DNA from 2 places in the Halomonas sp. AOP27-A1-41 genome. Region 2 is predicted to be linked to the other one. Evidence: predicted binding sites of a transcription regulator. Region 2 holds the regulator's gene; the other holds the start of a gene.
What was found. Region 2 encodes FNR, which switches genes on or off when oxygen is low (the NO sensors DNR and NnrR bind a similar motif). Its sites were predicted from a motif close to TTGATNTANATCAA; they were not measured.
Positions count from the first base shown of each region.

Region 1: ACT3TC_RS04075 (1,4-dihydroxy-2-naphthoate polyprenyltransferase) is a predicted target of FNR. The motif match lies at 6,502-6,515, and genes of this name have one in related genera.

Region 1 is NZ_JBQSXT010000003.1:179,694-187,425, forward strand. Features, by position in the region: gene frdA (fumarate reductase (quinol) flavoprotein subunit) at 1-195, opposite strand, end outside; gene ACT3TC_RS04050 (anion permease) at 473-2,014, shown strand; gene menH (2-succinyl-6-hydroxy-2,4-cyclohexadiene-1-carboxylate synthase) at 2,034-2,801, opposite strand; gene menD (2-succinyl-5-enolpyruvyl-6-hydroxy-3-cyclohexene-1-carboxylic-acid synthase) at 2,791-4,563, opposite strand; gene ACT3TC_RS04065 (isochorismate synthase) at 4,569-5,924, opposite strand; gene ACT3TC_RS04070 (DoxX family protein) at 5,941-6,441, opposite strand; gene ACT3TC_RS04075 (1,4-dihydroxy-2-naphthoate polyprenyltransferase) at 6,594-7,520, shown strand; gene ACT3TC_RS04080 (antibiotic biosynthesis monooxygenase family protein) at 7,547-7,732, opposite strand, start outside.
Region 2 is NZ_JBQSXT010000002.1:176,055-183,786, reverse strand. Features, by position in the region: gene ACT3TC_RS03000 (putative nucleotidyltransferase substrate binding domain-containing protein) at 466-2,280, shown strand; gene ACT3TC_RS02995 (DNA polymerase III subunit epsilon) at 2,289-2,939, shown strand; gene ttcA (tRNA 2-thiocytidine(32) synthetase TtcA) at 3,087-3,998, shown strand; gene fnr (fumarate/nitrate reduction transcriptional regulator Fnr) at 3,985-4,737, opposite strand; gene hemN (oxygen-independent coproporphyrinogen III oxidase) at 4,800-6,227, opposite strand; gene ACT3TC_RS02975 (sulfite exporter TauE/SafE family protein) at 6,313-7,038, opposite strand; gene ACT3TC_RS02970 (heavy metal translocating P-type ATPase metal-binding domain-containing protein) at 7,035-7,732, opposite strand, start outside.

The sequences.
Region 1 (7,732 bases), on a different contig from region 2:
ATCCTCCTCGCTGGTTACCGCCGCCGCACCGCCCTCAGCGGCAACGGTATGGGAGCGCATAGGATAGACCTTGGAAATCAGAGCGATGCTTTGAGAAATGCCCTGTGCCTTGGCGCTTTCTGCCGCGGCGATAGCGGCACGCAAGCCTGCGCCGCCTCCACCCACAATCACGATATCGAAATCTCGATGCTGCATGATGCTCCCTTTCTGTAGCCAGGCCAAAGGCGGTAGTGGCGACACGCTTCGATGCGGTGTCTTTTGGTTGAACTTATCACACTCCAGGTACGTGCTATCCCCACATGCCAGGCTCTATTGACGCATATCAAGAAATACACCTTTAAGACAGGCGATGCTTTAACAAGAGTAGTTAAGTTTAATTTCTCATTTATTAATTTTAATAAAGAATTCCAACTACAATTTTTAACTATTAGTCGCTATCGCCATTCTCTGCAACGTATGTAACCGCAAGCAGATGAAAATCAACCGCGATAGCAGTGAAGAGATTCGGCTGCTTTCGCAGCCAATAAGAGGGGGGCAGCTTGATATGAACAGTAGCGTGCAATCGGCATTTGACTGGAAGTTGTTGGCGCCGCTTGTAGTGGCCATTATCGTTGCGTTGATACCCACGCCTGAGGGGGTTGCCCCTCACGCTTGGTACTTCTTCGCTATTTTTCTGGGCTGTGTGGTTGGGCTGATTTTTGAACCCTTGCCAGGCGCGGTCATTGGGTTAATCGGCGTGACTCTGGTGGCGCTGCTCTCCCGCTGGGTGCTGTTTTCACCCGAACAGCTAGCGACCGAAGGCTTTAATGCTGCCAACCAGGCCTTTTCATGGGCAGTTTCGGGCTTCACCAACTCGACTGTATGGCTGATTTTTGGCGCGTTTATGTTCGCGCTGGGGTATGAAAAAACCGGGCTAGGCAGGCGCATATCACTTTGGCTGGTCAAGGCCATGGGCAAGCGCACATTAACGTTGGGCTACGCGGTAATGATCGCCGATGCGGTGCTGGCGCCTTTTACACCTTCCAACACGGCGCGTAGCGGGGGCACCATTTATCCGGTCATTCGCAATCTGCCGCCGCTTTACGACTCCCAGCCCAATGGCCCCAGCATGAAGCGCATGGGCAGTTTTCTGATGTGGACAGCGATCACCTCTACCTGTGTGACCAGCTCGCTGTTTCTAACCGCGCTTGCCCCCAACCTGTTGGCCATTGCTCTGACAGAAAGCGCTACCGGTATCCATATTAACTGGGGGCAGTGGTTTATCGCCGTAGCGCCCGCTGGCATTCTGCTGCTGTTGCTGGTCCCACTGCTCTGTTACTGGCTCTGCGCGCCAGAAGTGAAAGCCGGTGAAGAAGTGTCCAACTGGGCGCGGGATGAGCTGAACAAACTGGGGGCGCTTACTCGCCACGAGATACTGCTGGTCGTCATGGTCGTCTCTGCGCTACTACTGTGGATTTTTGCGGGCGATGTTGTGTCCGCCTCCCTGGTAGGCCTGGTGGTGATTTGCTGCATGCTGCTGACCGGTATCGTGAGCTGGAACGATATCCTCGACAATCGAGCCGCCTGGAATACCTTTGTGTGGTTTGCAACGCTGGTGGCGCTGGCAGGCGGGCTAAGCCAGGTCGGATTCGTCAACTGGTTTGGTGGCGTAGTGGGTGAACAAATCAGCCACTTTAATCCCGTCATGGCGATGGTGGCGCTCACGGTGATCTTCTATCTCCTGCACTACCTATTTGCCAGCGTCACGGCCCACGTTACCGCCCTGTTGCCGGTGATGCTGGCGGCGGCTTCCGGTATTGCAGGGTTGGATATGCAGATGTTTATCCTGCTGCTGCTCCCCACGCTGGGCTTTATGGGCATTATTACCCCCTACGGCACCGGCCCAAGCCCGGTTTACTATGGCAGTGGCTATCTGCCAAGCGCCCTTTATTGGCGGCTTGGGGCTATTTTTGGTCTGCTGTTCTTAGTGGCCTGGCTGGCTATCGGCTTGCCGTGGCTGCTGTTGATTAACTGAATCCAGGTGAGCGAGCCGTTTAGCCGAGGCGTTGATACCATCGGCTAATCGGTTCGGCGATGCTTTTTGCTTGCTCTGTATGCAGGTTGTGCCCGCCTTCAAGCGCTATAGGGTGCACGCGAGGGGCTATGTTAGCCAAGCGGGCGGCAAGTGTGTGAAATTTAGTATCCTGCCGACCTGAAAAGTAACCAATGGGAAGTGACGTTTCAGCCAGCCACGGCCACTGAGAAGACTGCCTGCCGAGCGACGTGCTTCGCAGCATTGTCGCCACGGACGGGCCATGATTGGCCAACCGCCGTTCAATCTGCCGCGCTCGCTGCGCATGTGTAAGGTCAGCAAAGACGGGCTGCCGATACCAGTCGGTAAGCACGCGTTCAAGAGGTTCCAGCGCAAAGCGTTGTGCCCAGCGTGCATCATGGGCCATACGCTCATCGCGCTCGCTTTCGGGCAAGCCTGGATGAGCGCTCTCCAGCCAAAGCGCCTCAAGCCCCGCAGGTTGGCGGCGGGCGTGATCAAGAGCCAAACGCCCACCCAGCGAGTAGCCCAGCAAGCAGTAGCGGTGAATATCCTGCGCGGCCAACGTATCGGTTAGCCAGTGGTGAAAAGCGGAGAAAGAGTCGACCGCCACTTGGTCATTTTGGCCATGGCCCGGTAAATCCAACGCCAGGCACGGCACATCTTTCAACGCGGCGATGACCTCCGCCCAATCGTGGCGATCACCTAACAAGCCGTGCAGCATAACCAGCGTTGGGCGTGGCTGGGCTTGCGCTTCATATTCAGCCTTCATGGTTATCGCGCCTACCTAGCGTTGCCGCCAGTGCCACAAGATCGTCTGCAACCTGCTGATGTGGCACGTTAAGCTCAATCAGTGTAACGCCCCTTTCCAGGGCTCGGGCATAGGCCGCATCGAAGCTCTCCAGCGAGCCAGGTGCGGCGTAGGCAAGCCCAAACATTTGCGCCGCGTACTCAAAACTCAAACCGTGTGGCTGACGGAAATAACGCTCAAGTAGCGCACCTTCCTTGGGCACTGGCAGCATATGAAAGATGCTGCCGCCATCATTATTGAGGATGATCACCACCAGCGGCTGAACGGCCTGCTTCAGCAGCGCCAGGCTATTAAGGTCATGCAGCGCACTGATATCGCCCACAATCAGCGTGGTGGGCTGGTCGCTGGTAGCGCTGGCGCCGTAGGCCGTGGCGATCAGCCCATCGATACCGGAAGCTCCGCGGTTGGTGAACACCCGCAAAGGTGCTGTGCGGTACGCGCCCAGCATGTTCATCAGCCTTGCGGGCATACTGTTACCCACAAACAGCTGCCCGGTTGCCTGCTGCAACACCCGATGACAAATGCCCAACTCTGAAAAGGTATTACAGCGTTGATTCACGATATTGCTGATGCGCTGTTGGCACTGGTTAAGCCGGTGCCAAGGGGTGCGCTCAGCACCTGTCCCAGTCTCACGCTCATGTTTATTTTCAGGTTCAAGCGCGGCCACCACGGCCTCGGGCGGGCAAATGAAACGGCGCTTAACGCTGTAATCAGGGTCGAGCCGCTGGGGGCGCGAGTCCACCAGCCAAACATCCTGCCAGGAATGACGAGCAATAAACTGCGTCAGGCGCTTGGAGATAAGACGCCCGCCAAATTGCAGCAACACATCGGCCCGCTCCAACTCCTCGACAAAATGAGGATCGTGCAGCGCCAGGTCAAAATGGATCACGTTTTGGCGGTCAAAACGTACCTGGCTTTGTAGATCCGCCAACAGTGGCCAGCCTAATCGACGTGATAACGTCACCACCTGCTGCGCTTGGTGCGGGTCATCTATACATCCCGCCACGATAACGCCTCGCTGACACGAAAAATCTGCCCACTCAGTAGAAAATACGGGCGCTTGCGTACTGGATACCCACTGGCTCCACGGCACTGAAGAGGCCAGCCAGCTTCCGAGAGGCGCCAGATAATCCGTGGCATCCTCTCTCTGGTGGCCGGGGTAAAGAGGCTCGCGGTAGCGGCAGTTAAAATGCACAGGGCCTAGCGTACGCTGCTGTTGATCAATGGACTGATCAATAGTGCTGAGTAGAAACGCGGCGCTCAGTTCAGGGCCAGGGGGCGGAAGGTCGTGATGCATCACGGTATGACGAGCAAAGATGTCGCGCTGGTCGATGGCCTGGTTACTGCCGTTATCCAGTAATTCAATAGGGCGGTCGGCTGAGAGCACTACCAGCGGCACACCCATTAGCTTGGCTTCTACGACGGCAGGATACAGATTGGCAACCGCCGTGCCCGAGGTGGTGATAACCGCTACCGGGCGGCCACTTCCGCGCGCAAGGCCCAGTGCCATAAAGGCCAGGCCACGCTCGTCAAAATGGCAGTGGCAGCGAAGCCCGGCATGCTCGCTGGCCGCCATGGTGAGCGGCGACGAGCGTGAGCCCGGCGCCAGCACAACGTCGCGCATGCCCAAGCGGTAAAGCTCCTCAAGCAGCAGTGCGGCCCACACATGGTTAAAGGTAGCGTGCTGAAGCGGAAAGCCGCGCGGCATGGCATTCGCGGTCATTGGTATTACCCCATGTTGAGCAGCGACATAATGTCGGCAATTTTGTTGTCCAGCTCACGCCACTCTGCATCAGGCTGAGAGCCCGCGACAATGCCCGCACCGGCATAAAGGCGAATTTCATTAGCGCCGATATGAGCACACCGGATAGCCACCGCAAGCTCCGTACTGGCCAGGCTCACCCGGCCAAACACACCCGCATACCAGCCCCGCTGGTGGCGTTCATGCTGGCGGATAAACGCCAGCGCCGATGCGCGGGGAACACCACCTACCGCTGGAGTAGGCGGCAAACTGGCAAGCAGCGTCTGGTCCGTTACCGTGTGATGTAGCTCAGCATGAATAAGGCGGCGGATATGCTGCACAGAGCGCAGCTTGAGAACATGGGCCTCCCCGGCTTGAACAACGCGAGACAAAGGCTCAAGCCGGGCAAGAATATCCTCATAAACGCACTGGTTCTCCAGGCTGTTTTTGGTATCTGCCAACAGTGCCTCGGCAAGGTATTGATCCTTTCGTGCATCAGCTCCACGATGGGTGGTACCTGCTAGCGCCTCGGTTACCAGCTGCGTACCCTCTCGCTGATAAAGGCGCTCCGGTGGGCAACCGATAAAGGCGGTCTCTGAATCCCACTGAATGCCTAATTGAAAGCACGCCGTCGCCTCTGCCTGCCAGCGGTCCAGCAGTGCCCAGGGCGATGGCGTTTTCGATGCATCGTCCGCGATAACCAAACGCGTCTCTCGTGATAACACCACTTTGGGCGTGTGGCACAGCTGATCAGCGTGGGTCACCTGGGACACCCACGCTGACCACGCCTGCTGGGCAGGGGCGTCATAACGTAAATAGGCATGCGGACGCAGAGGGGGTAGCGGTTGTTCTTGCTGGAGACTGGCTAGAAAGGCGCGTGCTTCGGCTATTTCAAGGTCGCCGCAGCGGTCGTCAAAGCGCAAATTGAGCGTCAGTAGCGCCCCCTGTTGTGAGCGCTTAAGTTCAACACGCGGCAATATGAAACAGCAGTTTTTGAATTTTTCCCAACCGGGCGACGTAGCATCAAACGCCATTCCGCCGAAATAGTCCGGCTGCTCATCAGGCAAGGTTGCGAGTTTGGCAAGGTCGGCCTGTAGCGTCTCAAGCGAATCGGCCGCGCTGACCATGCCTAGCGTCGCGTACTCAGGTGCGCCAGCGTCTCGCGCTTTCCAGTAGCCGCGCGGAAAAACCGTTTGCGCGTCCAACCACCCCATCAGGCTATCAACGCGGCAAGGCACGCTCAGGCGTATAACCCCCTGGATGGACGGCACAGACAACGCATCAAGCCGGTCCATAAGTTCAGCGACGCTGCCGCCTGTTACCCAGCGCATGTGTTCAGACAATCAGTGGCCCCGCGTCTCAGATAAATCGGGTGCGGCGCGTAATGCCCAGCCTCTGCTTGATATAGGGTAAGACCCAACGGTCCCCCCCAAAATGGCCAGCGTTCGCGCCCGCTACCAGTAAGAAAAAGGTTAACGCAATCATCCACGGGTTGGTGGAGACCGTACCCGCCATTAGAAACGACATATTCATTACAATAGCGAAGAAGCCTGCAAAGGAGGTCAGCACCCCCACGATCAAGCCCAACCCCACGAGTATCTCCCCAAGCGGAATCACCACATTAAACATACCCGCATAGGGCAGCGCAAAATGCTCCAAAAAAGCAACGTAGTTGGGATACACCATGCTCCCTTCCCGCATTACAGGGTTCGCCACCGCGTTACTCAGGAACCCTTGCGCATCAAAACCGCCCGTCAGTTTGCCGATCCCCAAACTGAGCCAAGTAATCCCAAGATAAAGCCGGAAGGCTAGCCAAACAAGCGCTGCATATTTGCTTTGTCTAAATAAGTCGCCGATCATCGAATTAACTCCTGTTAAGAGGGATTAACAATAGTTTGCGATAAGACACTGCTGCTTCTTTTGACGCAGGTCTAATTTTTAGCACTTAATAATACATAGCTACGCACGCCCTTTTAGTCATTTAACGTCATCACGACCAGGACACCAAAGCAATGGATCAACCCGACAAGCACCGCCCGTTCCAGGTTTGGTTATTAGCGGCCCGGCCTCGTACGCTGCCTTTGGCATGTGCCTCTATCCTGCTTGGCTCAGGCCTTGCGGCGCACGCACAAGGGTTTAATCCGAGCGTGCTACTCCTTGCCCTGCTAACGGCGATTGCCCTGCAAGTGCTTTCAAACCTGGCCAATGATTACGGCGATGCGGCAACGGGGGCGGATGATCACCAGCGCATAGGCCCGGTTCGCGCGGTCTCTTCAGGGTTACTAAGCCCACGCGCCATGCGCGGTGGAATGGTGGTGATGGCGGTCGTTGCCGCCCTGTGTGGGCTGTTGCTACTGCTGACGGCTTTTGGCAATCAGTGGGCGTCCATTCTCATCTTTATTCTACTGGGTGCTGCCGCGCTGCTGGCCGCGGTCACGTATACCGTAGGGCTGGGCGGCACGCCGTATGGCTACCGGGGGCTGGGAGATATTGCGGTCTTTATCTTCTTCGGCTTGTTAGGGGTGCTCGGCACGTACTACTTGCATGCACAACAACTGGACGGGCTTACACTACTGCCCGCCGCCGCTTGCGGGTTACTGGCAACCGCTGTATTGAACGTGAATAACGTGCGCGATATCGAAAGCGACACGCGCAACGGCAAGATCACTTTGGCGGTGCGCTTGGGCCGCGCTAACGCCATTACCTACCACTGGATATTGCTGGCAATGGCGCTACTGCTCACCGTGATTTATCTGGTCGCACTGCCCGCCCCCTGGCTTAGCTGGAGCTGCCTACTGGTTGCCAAACCGTTAACAGACGCTGCCAGAACGCTACACCACTCCACCGACGGTGAAACGCTTACCGGCATGCTGAAAAAAACCGCGCTATCGACGCTGATTTACAGTGTACTGCTCTCACTCGGCCTGGCGCTCTATTAAGAGAGGCCAGGCCGCCGCTCCTGTGCTTAAAGCACGACCTCATAACCTTCAAATTTGGGCGGCCCCAGGTAGATACCTTCCGGTGACTTGGCGCCCGCATGGGCCTTGCGAAACGCCTCTGACTGGGTCCAGGCGCGGAAAGCCGCTTCCGACTCCCATACGCTGTGGGAAATAAACACGGTGTGCTCTTCCTGGCTTGCGCCCTGCAACAT
Region 2 (7,732 bases):
AATAAAGTGTTTCAAATGGCTGAATATTAGCGTTTTTACGTATATTTTTTCAGCAGACTACCCGTTAGTTGAACGATGGTCTAGGGTTTGGTTAAAAGATAATATTTGCTACTTTAAAATAGCGTTCAATGCTAACGGTTAGTTGCTAGGGAGGTGCTACTTTAGTCGTTTAAACCAACGTCGGGGCGACGTTTGAATAATAGATAAAGGTATATAGAGTAGTATGTGTTTCTTGGTGGAAGGTTTTTAGTGGCAGGTTTTTGTACAGGCTTGTTTGGGTTAGTTGGCTTGTTTTATTGAGAAGGACTTATGCTAGGCAGTCGTCTGACGCTACCGTTATTAATAAAAAGTAGTAGGCTGGCTCTTAAGCACCGTAAACCAGAAAGAAGTACTTCACCCGTTGATTGACGTACTTCCAATTTTACGGACGTCGCTTTTTTCTTTTGTCGTGTAAGGACATGCCCCATGGTTGATGTTGATCTGTCCCAACTGCCATTTACGTTGCTTGATGACACGGGGCGCGAGCATGTTCGTCGAGGCATGGACCTTGCCTATTTTGACCGCGATGACATTATCCTGGAAATGGGCGAGCAGGGTGCTTACGTTTTTCTTATTCATAAGGGAGACGTCGCTGAGATAGACCCCTCCTTGCCTGCGGCAAGTGCTCACATTGGGCACTACACGGCAGGGGACTTGTTTGGCGCCATTAGCATCTTGAACGGAAAAAGCCGCTACCGCTTTCAGGCTGAGCAGGAGTGCCTTTGCTACACCATGCCCAGCCTTCTGTTTAGCCAGCTGTGTCGCCAGTACCCTCCTTTTGAGCAGTTCTTTAGGCAGTCACTTGCTCACAAGGCGCGCTTGTTGACAGAAAAGCGCGCCGACGGTGGCGTCACCATGGCAGGCTTTATGCTGGCCCGCATTAGTGAATGTATGCGAGCGCCCCTGCTTATGGATGCTTCTACCACTATTGCCGGGGCGGTTGAAAAGCTTAACGAAAGCCATGCTGACAGCCTGCTGGTGGAAACCCAAGGCAAGCTTGGCATGGTGACGAAAACCGATTTGCTCAATGGCCTGGTCGTGAGCGGCTTCACGTCAGCCACTCTGGTGGGTCAGGTGGCGCACTTCTCCCTTGTCACGGTAACGCCTGAGCAGTACCTGTTTGAAGCCCTGGTGTTAATGACTCGGCACAAGGTTACCCGCGTTGTGGTGATGGAGCAGGCCGCGTTAAAAGGCGTGGTCGAGCTGACGGATGTGCTGAGTTATTTTTCCAGCCGAAGTTACGTTGTTAGTCTGCAGGTGGAGCAGGCTGATGACTTGGAAACGTTGGCAGTTGCTAGTCATCGTACCCCTGAACTCGTCACAGCCCTTATGGCACAAGGCGTTAAGCTTAATTTTGCCATGGACCTGCTGGCGGCCTTGAATGGCCGGATTATGAGCAAGGCCTGGGATTTTGTTATCAATGAGGAGCATCATCAGCATAGCTGCCTGATGGTGATGGGGAGTGAAGGGCGCGGCGAGCAAATTTTGAAAACGGATCAGGATAACGGTCTGATTTTAGACGACGACGCCCAGTGGCCAAGTGTCGCCGATGATATGCAGGCCTTAACCGAGACGCTCATAAAACTGGGTTACCCGCCGTGCCCTGGTAATATTATGGTCTCTAACCCCGAGTGGGTTGCCAGCGTTTCTCAGTGGAAGAAGCGTATTGCTCAATGGGCCAGCGTGCGCGATGGCGATAGTTTAATGAAACTTGCCATTATGCTGGATGCTCATTCAATGGCAGGTAATCCATGTTTACTTGAAAGCGTACGTGAGGCGCTATTTGCGCGCTGTGCCCATGATGAAATTCTGCTTTCCTACTTTGCGCGTGCGGCGCTGCGTTTTTCAACACCGCTGACGCTTTTTGGTTCGCTTAAAAAGCCCCAGCACGGTATCGATATCAAAAAAGGCGGCATTTTTCCGATTGTCCACGGTGTACGTACCATGGCGCTTGAGCGGCGCATCAGCGTAACCTCGACGCTGGGCAGATTGGAGGCACTGGTTGATGATGGCCGCCTTGAACGGCGCACAGCGGATGATTTAGGAGAGGCACTTTCACTGTTGACCGAGCTGCGTCTTAAACAGCAACTTAGCGGGCAGGATATGGACGATGCGCGCTCCAATCACGTGGTGGTGCAAGAACTCTCGTCGCTTGAGCGCGATTTATTGCGCGAGTCGCTACATATCGTTAAAGACTTTAAACAGCGCCTCTCCTATCGTTACCATTTAGAGTATTCATGAGCAGCGCTATGCAAGGCAGCAAAAAAGGCATGGCACTGCTGGGGCAAACGCTGCGCAGAACGTTTAAACGTGAGCGAGATCGGCGCCGCTATGCGAATTCGCCTTACGCCTGGCTTTTCCAGCCCTATATGGGGGAAGAGCTAGTGGCGCTGGCTTGTGAATCACTACCCGGTGAAACGTCGGTATTAAGTGTGGCTGCTGTGGTACTTAATCAACAGCAAGTGCACACAAGCCAGGCGTGGGTGGCGACGTTTGCCGACCCACAAACGGTTGACCAGACGGCGCTGCGCCAGCATCAGCGGCTTTACAATCCCGCCACGGCGGTACCCCTCTGTGCCGAGACACTGCATGCGTTTACCGATTTTATTGGCAACCGGCCGCTGGTCGGGTGGCAACTGGACCAGCAGTTTTGCATGCTTAATAGAGCCTTTAGAACGCACCTCGGGTTTGGGTTGCCTAATGTTCAGGTCGATGTGGCCAAACTGCATCAACGCCAATTGCGCCGTTTACACCCGTTGGTGGAGCCTTCCCAACCATTTTCCGAGGCGCTGGCCTGCTGGCAAGTGCCTGCTATCTCGACCCAGAGGTTGTTAGGTAAAGCCACCGCAAGCGCCTTGCTGTATATGCGCTTACAGCGTGATATGACGCAGTCGGGTTAGCTTCTAGCGTAGTGGCGCCTGTGTAGATGGCCGTCTTGATAACCGTAGTTATGACCATAGTTATGACGTGATTTTGCCAGTTGGGTGAACGGCGGGAGTATTGTTAGAATAGCGGCTGCTCCTTCTACCATTGGCAGTGCTTATATCATGCAACACCTTGATCATTTTGACCCCGCCGCGGCAACCGTTGCACCGACGCCTGACCTGCAAGGCCAGCCGGCGCTTGAGGATGCCAAACAGAAACGCGAATTCAACAAGTTGCAAAAGCGACTGCGGCGCGAGGTAGGTAATGCGATTATCGATTACCAAATGATCAATGAGGGTGATCGGATCATGGTCTGCCTGTCGGGGGGTAAAGACAGCTACACCATGCTTGAGATTTTACGCAACCTGCAGCGCAATGCGCCGGTGAATTTTTCACTGGTGGCGGTCAATATGGACCAAAAGCAGCCTGGTTTTCCCGAGCATATACTGCCCCGGTATCTGGAAAAGCTCGGCGTGGAGTACCGCATTCTGGAGCGTGATACGTACTCGGTAGTGAAGGAGAAAACGCCGGAAGGCAAAACGACCTGCGCGCTTTGTTCGCGGTTAAGGCGTGGGTCGCTTTACGGGTTTGCCGAAGAAATTGGCGCCAACAAGATCGCCCTTGGTCATCATCGTGAAGATATTCTGGAAACGCTGTTTCTCAATATGTTCTTTGGCGGCAGCCTGAAGGCAATGCCGCCCAAGCTGCTTTCCGATGACGGCAAGAATGTCGTGATTCGTCCGCTGGCCTACTGTAAAGAGGCGGATATTGCGGAGTTTTCGCGCCTGATGGAGTTCCCGATTATTCCCTGCAACCTGTGCGGTTCGCAGCCGAACATGCAGCGTCAGGTCGTTAAGGAAATGCTGGCCGAGTGGGACAAAAAGCATCCGGGTCGTTTGGAAAGCATGTTTAAAGCGGTCACTAACGTCGCGCCTTCGCAGCTAGCCGACCGCGACCTGTTTGACTTTGCGGGACTGGAAGCCAAACAGGAAGCGCTAATGGCGGGGCGTATTGAAGCATTTAACGTGAGCTAATCACCGGCTCTTCCTCTTCAGCAAGCGCCATAAGCCGCTGCATATCGAGGATGTTAACCTCGCGCCCTGAGACGGCCACCACGTCTTGCTGCTGAAAACGGCTCAAGATACGGCTGACCGTCTCAACCGCCAGCCCCAGATAATTGCCGATATCCGCACGCGCCATTGAAAGCCTAAAGCTGTAAGGCGAGTAACCCCGACGCCGAAAACGCTCTGAAAGCGTCAGTAGGAAACTGGCCAGCCGCTGGTCGGCGGTTTTGCGCGACAACAGGCGCATCATGCGTCGGTCATCACGAAGCTCCTTGCTCATACTGCGGTACAGCTGACCACGAAGCTCTGGTAGCTCCTCTGAAAGCAGGTCCAGCCGGTCAAAGGGGATTTCGCAGATGGTGGTGGTTTCAAGGGCAATCACGCTGCCTGGGTAGTGCTCTTCGTCAATGCCGTCCAATCCGACAAGCTCGCTGGGCAAAAAGAAGTTAGTGAGCTGGTCGTTGCCATTACCTTCGCTGGTTACCTGTTTTAGGCTGCCTGAGCGAACGGCATACACGCTGGTAAAACGGTCGCCTTGACGAAACAGTGTTTCGCCCTTTTTCAGCGGTGCTCGGCGTCTGATGATGGCATCAAACTGCCCCATGCCTTCAAGCTCAAGCGCTAGTGGAAGGCAAAGCGAGCTTAGGCTGCAGGTCTGGCAGCGTGCTTCTTGAAGAAGCGAGCGTCGTTGGCTTGTCGAGGGTAGCATGACTATCTCCCTGTTTCTCTTTTGCCTAAATGGCTATCTACCGCAGGCGTTGATGCCGCCGGTTAAACGATTCTTGAGTAGCGTTGGCCTGAGTGCCCCGGAAGGTAAGCATCAAACGCCATGGCCAGTTGGCGAATCAGTAAACGGCCCATTGGCGTCGCCTCAAGCGTATCATCCAAGCGAACGATTAGCCCGTCCTGTTCAGCAGTGCGTAGGCTTTCCAGCGCACTGGCAAAGTAGTCGTTGGCGTTAACCTGCCATTGCCGGCTAACCGCTGCTAAATCCAGGCGCATATCGCACATTAAACGTTCGATAACGTCGGCTCGTATTAGGTCATCCTGATTTAATCGTACGCCTTTCACGGTAGCCAGTCGACCTTGATCCAGGTTCTCTTCGTAGCTAGCCAGGTCAGTAGGGTTTTGCGCATAGCTATCGCCTATTCGGGAAATAGCTGACACGCCCAGACCGATAAGATCGCATCTGGCATGGCTGGAGTAGCCCTGAAAATTGCGCTGTAGGGTGCCGTTGGCTTGGGCAACCGCCAGGCTGTCATTGGGTTTGGCAAAGTGATCCATCCCAATATGTTGATAGCCCGCAGCGGTCAGCATGTCGATGGTCGTACGCAGAATCGAAAGCTTTTCATCCGCACCTGGCAGGTCATCCACGCTGATACGTCGCTGAGGCTTGAAGCGTTCAGGCAAATGCGCGTAATTAAACACGGATAAACGCGCCGGATTTAACGCGATCACCTGTTCAAGCGTCTTGGCGAAGCTCCTTTCCGTTTGAAAGGGCAGACCGTAGATTAAATCCAGATTCAGCGAGAGAAAGCCCAACCGGTGTGCTTCATCCATTAGTGTTTCGGTAAGCACGCGAGGCTGATGACGGTTAATCGCCTTTTGAACGCGTGGGTCCAGGTCCTGTACGCCAAGGCTCAGGCGGTTGAAGCCCAAAGACTGCAGGTGGCGCAGGGTTAAAACATCGGCTTCGCGCGGGTCGATCTCAATGGCGTAGTCACGCTCTGGTGCGTTTGAAAGACCGAAGCGTGCGTCCAGGCGGTCAATCAAGTCGCCCATCTGCTCCAGTGAAAGAAACGTAGGGGTGCCTCCGCCCCAGTGCAACTGATTGACAGGGCGCTTTGTATCCAGATGGCGGGCCGTCAGGACCATCTCACGATCTAGCCGATAGAGATACGACTCGGCCAGGGCGGTGTTTTTCGTCGCAATTTTATTGCACGCGCAATAAAAGCAGATTTTGCGACAAAACGGGATATGGACATAGATGGAAAGCGGGCGCTGACTTGCGTTGCTGCGCTCAATGGCCTGGGTCGCATCTTCGGCGGTAAATCCCTCGTGAAAGGCCAGCGCCGTCGGGTAGGAGGTGTAGCGTGGGCCGCTTTTATCATAACGGCGCAGCAATGCGTCATCCCAGCGGGTGCTGGATGACGCGGTAGCAGTAACGGATGAAGGGACAGCCTTGGCACATACAGGCATGAAGAGGCGCTCCGGTAGCTGAAAATACGTTTTAAAAAGCTACCGATAGGCTAAAGAACATAGCGCTGTAGTGCGTTGCGCCAGGTCAATGATTGGCGTGTGAGTGTCCGCCTGAATGCCCACCTGAGTGCATGTTGAGTGCCCAAAGCTGCCATACGGCAAAGCCGATAATGACGAGCGCGGCGATGGTTCTTGTCGCGGGGTGACGAATAAGATGATTAAGCTTGCGTGCGGCAAGTCCTGTGGCCAGTAGCGCAGGCAGGGTGCCCAGGCCAAAAGCGCCCATTAATAAAGCCCCCTGAAGCGGCCGGGCCGTCGCCAGGCTCCAGGCCAGCATTGAATACACCAGCCCACAGGGCAGCCAGCCCCAAATGGCGCCTAGCGCGAATGCCTGGGGGAAATGAACCACCGGCATCAAGCGTCGGCCCCAGGGTTCAAGGTGACGCCATAATCGTTTGCCCACGGCTTCCACGCGCAAAAGCCCTTTCCACCAGTTAGCAATATACAGCGCCATGAGAATCAGCATGAGCGCTGCAACGCCTTGCAGCAGTTGGCGCGCCAGCAGTGAGGGCGAAAGGACAGTGCCCAACGTGGCTACCAGCGCGCCTGCCGTCATGTAGCTTAATATTCGGCCCAAGTTGTAGCTTAGCAGTAGGCTGCCCATACGCGCCGAGCTACGCATGCTGGGCGGGATGGCAAAGGTTAATGCGCTCATGACGCCTCCGCACATGCCGATACAGTGGGCCCCGCCCATAAACCCAAACACAAACGCGGCGATAAGCGGAGGAAGATCAAGCCCGGTCGGGTTCATGGCACGCCTTTGACTGCTGAAGTGGATAAATGGGAGGTGGATACGCTGGAAGTAGATAGCCTGCGTGAAAAGCGTAGCGTATTAGCAATGACGGCAAGCACACTGATGCCAGCGCCCATGATGGCGCCAAACGGCGATAGGGCGCCCACTGCCGCTAGGCAAAGCGCTATCACGCTGATGGAGGCCGCCATGCCCATTGAGTGTTGTATGCAGCGCTGCGCGGCGCGGGCAATGGTTAGAGTTTCTACGGCGCGCCCGCTTTGTGGGCTGAGTATGACCACGTCTGAGCAAGACGCTATCGCCTCATCTGCAGGCTGCGTTGTTGTGGCCAATGAAAGCAGGGCGCGAGGATTCATTATCACCACGCCTCGTGCACGTAACTGCTGGTAAGCGACCGTTAGCGCCGCTGGGGTTGCCAACGCCAGTGCGCACGGGCTGCCTGCTATTAGCAGCGAAAGCAGTACATCCATTGCCATTAGCGGTTTAAACCACCACCAGGGGGCTGTCACTCCTAGCGTTATGATAAGCAGGCCAACGGCCCATTTGTGCACGCCGTGTGCGTTAATGCTAGCCAGGTGCTTTCCAGTAAAAGCAGCGCCAACCAGGGCGCCTAGCGCTGTAATACGGGCGCGGGCAGGCGGTTGGACTACGTTAATCACCAGCGGGTTTTCGAGGTTTTGACAGCCTGCCAGCA